DNA from 2 places in the uncultured Rossellomorea sp. genome. Region 2 is predicted to be linked to the other one. Evidence: riboswitches for the same ligand, from Rfam matches in the RefSeq annotation. Region 2 holds a riboswitch; the other holds the start of a gene.
The links. Region 2 has a riboswitch for glycine ahead of gcvT (glycine cleavage system aminomethyltransferase GcvT). Riboswitches for the same ligand answer to the same signal wherever they lie in the genome.
Positions count from the first base shown of each region.

Region 1: another riboswitch for glycine. It lies ahead of Q1B03_RS19345 (amino acid permease); the one in region 2 lies ahead of gcvT (glycine cleavage system aminomethyltransferase GcvT).

Region 1 is NZ_CANKZT010000007.1:99,952-102,355, forward strand. It holds gene Q1B03_RS19345 (amino acid permease) at 1-1,304, opposite strand, end outside; glycine riboswitch at 1,466-1,548, opposite strand; gene rlmH (23S rRNA (pseudouridine(1915)-N(3))-methyltransferase RlmH) at 1,706-2,185, opposite strand; gene Q1B03_RS19355 (CxxH/CxxC protein) at 2,280-2,404, opposite strand, start outside.
Region 2 is NZ_CANKZT010000001.1:693,126-695,529, reverse strand. It holds gene Q1B03_RS03745 (DEAD/DEAH box helicase) at 1-516, opposite strand, end outside; glycine riboswitch at 691-782, shown strand; gene gcvT (glycine cleavage system aminomethyltransferase GcvT) at 962-2,068, shown strand; gene gcvPA (aminomethyl-transferring glycine dehydrogenase subunit GcvPA) at 2,085-2,404, shown strand, end outside.

The DNA.
Region 1 (2,404 bases), on a different contig from region 2:
AGAATGAACCAAAGGGGAGTCAATAATAAGGCTGGACGAGTAGCCTCAGAAAACAGCATAATCACCAGGATCACAGCAAACATTGTGAGCACGACGTAATTCACAAAAGGTGTAAGTGGTGCTTTGAATGTTGATTTCAATTGTAATTGCGGACGTGTTTTCTTATACTTTATATGGCTGATCAGAATCACACCCCACACCCATATGAAGCAAATCGCACTGATGGTTGTCACGATCCCAAAGGCTTGCTCTGGTAACAGTTTGCTTAACAGGGCTCCTGCGGATATGACCAGTGTGGAGATGAATAACCCATTACTTGGTACATGATTTTTATTCAGTTTTGCAAACTGAGACGGCCCTTGGTTATGATGGCTTAAATTATATAGAATCCGGCTCGTGGAGAACATGCCGCTGTTGCAGGCAGAAGCCGCTGATGTCAGCACCACAAAATTGATGATTCCGGCAGCCAGGGGAATTCCAATTAAGCTGAATGTTTTAACAAACGGACTTTCTGAAGCATTTAGACCCGTCCATGGGTTAATACATAAGAGCACAATCAGCGCGCCGACGTAGAAAAATAAAATCCTCAAAGGAATTTTATTGATGGCCGATGGGATATTTTTATGTGGATCAGATGTTTCTGCTGCCGATACGGCTACTAATTCCACACCGACATAGGCAAAGATGACCATTTGGAATGAAAGTAAAAACCCTGAAATTCCGTTCGGGAAAAAACCTCCATGTTCCCACAGATTCGTAACCGTAACCGCCCCTGCATCCGTCTTGAATCCCATCACCAGCAGCACAACACCGACACCGATCAACGCAAGAATCGTCATGACCTTGATTAAAGCAAACCAATACTCCAATTCCCCAAAGAGTTTCACCGTCAATAGGTTGAGTCCCAATAAAATGATTACGCAGATGAGTGCCGGTATCCACTGCGGGATATGGAACCAATAGTTCACGTATACACCAACAGCAATCACATCGGCCATGGCCGTCATGATCCAGCAGAACCAATAGGTCCAGCCCGTTACAAAGGACGCCCAGGCTCCAAGATACTCTTCCGCAATATCCGTTAACGACTGATAACCCGCATTGGACAACAGCAACTCTCCAAGCGCTCTCATCACAAAAAACAGGGCAATACCCACGATTAAATAAGCAAAGATGATCGAGGGACCTGCAAGCTGTATCGCTTTACCAGAACCTAAAAATAACCCCGTACCAATCGTACCGCCAATGGCAATCAGCTGAACATGGCGATTCGATAAATCCCTCTTTAATTTTCGTTGTTCCAACCTTAACTCCTCCTTACAGCCTTCCAATGTGATACATCGAGCAATAAATGAATACAAAAAAAAGAGACTGGATGCGCTCCAATCTCATGGTCATAAGAATAACAAATACGATTTTGTATGCCAGCAGCAACAATCATTACGGGCACACCAAAATAAATATCCGATACTCTTCTGTCCTTTTGCCTGAGATTATGAACCCTTCGGCGCCGCAAAAAACTCTCGCGGTCTCTCCAGAAGCTGCTCCTGCTATAGTATTATCCATAGCAATCATAGCTTTCTACGTAATTAAACTGTTTGGTTATTATTATTCTCTCGAATAGTTGATTATTCTAGTAGGAGTTTGGTGTTTTGTCAATAGGGAAGACATCCATTTCCTGTAGATGAATTTATTCGATGATTTTTTATTTATGGTACGGTTCACCCCGATTAATGCGAAACGCCCGATAAATCTGCTCCACCAGGATCAGTCGCATCAGCTGATGGGGAAAGGTCATTTTGGAAAACGAGAGGGTTTCATTTGATCTCTTGATTACATCATCACTCAAACCTAATGAACCACCAATGACAAACGCAACTTTGCTTTTCCCGTAAGTAGCAAGCTTGTCCAGATTATCGGCAAGTTCTTCCGATGAACGCATTTTCCCTTGGATGGCCAGGGCAATGACATGATGATCAGGAGAGATCTTAGCTAAGATCCGTTCGCCTTCTTTATTCTTCACTTGCTCTATTTCAGATTCACTCAATACTTCCGGGGCTTTTTCGTCGGCAAGCTCCACTATTTCTATCTTTGCATAAGCACCTAAGCGCTTTACATATTCACCTATTCCTTGCTTTAAATACTTCTCTTTTAATTTCCCGACCGTTACAATGGTGATATTCACTATCCACACTCGCTTTACAAACAATTTACAAACACGTTATCCACAGACTTTATCCACATATCCACAAATCCAATCCACATATCGTATGGGAATATTAGTTCGCCACTATATATATTGCGTTATTCCCACAATATTCACAGGTTGTGGATAACTTTTCATTTTCAGGAAGCTCTGTTAGTTGAGGGGCTACCTCATGTTCATCCACGACAATATCCATAG
Region 2 (2,404 bases):
CACCAAATCATAGTCCTGTTCATACACCTTCTCTCGATGAGGGCTCCTCTTAGCCGTATCCATGGAAGAGACGACAATATCGCACTGATCCCATACGTAACTTTTTCGTTGCGGAACAGCCGGGATGAAAAACTTACTGTTCAATTCATAGGCCCATTGAGAGACCAGGGATGCAGGAACCAATATTAATACTTTCTTCACTAATCCCCTAATCATGTATTCTTTCAATATCAATCCGGCTTCGATGGTCTTGCCTAATCCGACCTCATCTGCAAGGATCGCTTTGCCGTTCATCGTTTCGACAACCTGCTTTGCTGCTTCAAGCTGATGGGGGAGTGGAGTGACATTTGCCAAATGTTTTGGAGCTTGCAGGCCTTCAAAGTTCGGAATTGCAAGATGATGTTCAAATTCGATGGCCAGCTTATAAAGCTCCCAATTTCCCCATGGGCCATCGTTATCAATTAAATTCTCGAGACCCTCGCCCCATTCTTCATCAAATAAAACCTCAACATTCATCTGAAAAACATCTCCTTAATTCTAATAAAAATGATTGCTCAATCCTCGTATTTAATGGTAGGATGAAAATAGATTTTCTAATGTTAAAAAAACTCGAAAATCCGAACATTCACATTTACAACATTTCTTCTGTATATTTCTAGTATGACCAAATGTTTCAAGGAATATTGGCGAATGATAACAAGGGGAGAGACTGTGCATACAGCGCCGAAGGAGCAAGCACTTTTAAGTGTGAATCTCTCAGGCAAAAAGACTCTTGTTGGACGCAACTCTGGAGAGTGTTTCCTTAACGGAAACCACCAAAGGGGAAAGCCGTTCTTCGGTAAACTTTCAGGTGCAAGGACAGAGAAAACTTCTTTATGAAAAGGGGTTTTTCTGTCCTTTTTTCATGGGATAAAACTTGGTTAAGGATTATGCATGTAAGGAAGATAAAGGGGGAAAAGTCATGTCAGAGTTAAAACAAACACCTTTATACGAAGTGTACAAAGAGTATGGAGGAAAGACCATCGACTTCGGTGGCTGGGCTTTACCAGTGCAATTCTCAAGTATTAAAGAAGAACATGAAGCGGTACGATCCCGGGCTGGACTATTCGACGTTTCTCATATGGGAGAAATTGAAGTGAAGGGTGAAGGGGCTCTTGACTACTTACAAAAAATGATGACAAACGATGTCTCCAAAGTAAAAGACGGAGGGGCTCAGTATACGGCTATGTGCTACGAAAACGGTGGGACGGTCGATGACTTATTAGTTTATAAAATAAAAGATAATGATTATTTGCTCGTTGTTAATGCAGCAAATATAGATAAAGATTTTCAGTGGTTGAAAGAACATGAAGTAGATGGCGTAGAAATCAATAACATCTCTGAACATATGGCGCAATTGGCACTTCAAGGTCCACTTGCCGAACAAGTTTTACAATTACTTACAAACGAACATTCACTAAGCGATATCGGATTTTTTAAATTCCAAACCGAAGTGAATATTGATGATAGACTTGCACTTGTTTCACGTACCGGTTACACAGGGGAAGACGGATTTGAGATCTACTGTGATGCTGGTGATGCGGCTGCGATCTGGAAAGCTATCCTGGAAGCAGGAAAGGACCATGGGGTGCTACCATGCGGACTAGGTGCACGTGATACATTGCGTTTTGAAGCCAATCTTGCACTTTACGGACAAGAATTATCTCAATCCATCACGCCGATCGAAGCGGGGATCGGATTCGCCGTAAAGGTGAATAAAGAGGTTCCATTTATCGGTCAGGAAGTGCTGAAACAGCAAAAGGAAGAAGGGGCTTCAAGAAAAATCGTCGGGATTGAAATGATCGATCGCGGAATTCCCCGTCATGGCTATAAAGTATATTCCGGTGAAGAAGAAATAGGGGAAGTCACAACCGGTACGCAATCACCGACATTAAAGAAAAATGTAGGATTAGCATTACTTGATAAAGAGTTTACTTCTTTAGATACAGAAGTACTGGTTGAAATCAGAGGGAAAAAGTTAAAAGCCAAAGTGGTATCGACACCATTCTATAAAAGACCAAAGAAATAGGGGAGGAATGACGGTCATGAAGCATCGTTATTTACCGATGACAGAGCAAGATCAAAGGGAAATGTTAGACAGCATAGGAGTAGACAGCGTTAACGATCTATTTGAAGATATTCCTGAGAAGGTTCGTTTCAAAGGGGATTACAAAATCAAAGAAGCGAAGTCAGAAACGGAATTGGTAAAAGAACTGACCAAATTGGCAGCGAAGAATGCTGACTTGAAAAGTCACACGTCCTTTTTAGGGGCAGGAGTATACGACCACTACATGCCAATCATCGTGGATCATGTATTATCACGTTCAGAGTTCTATACTGCCTATACTCCTTACCAGCCGGAAAT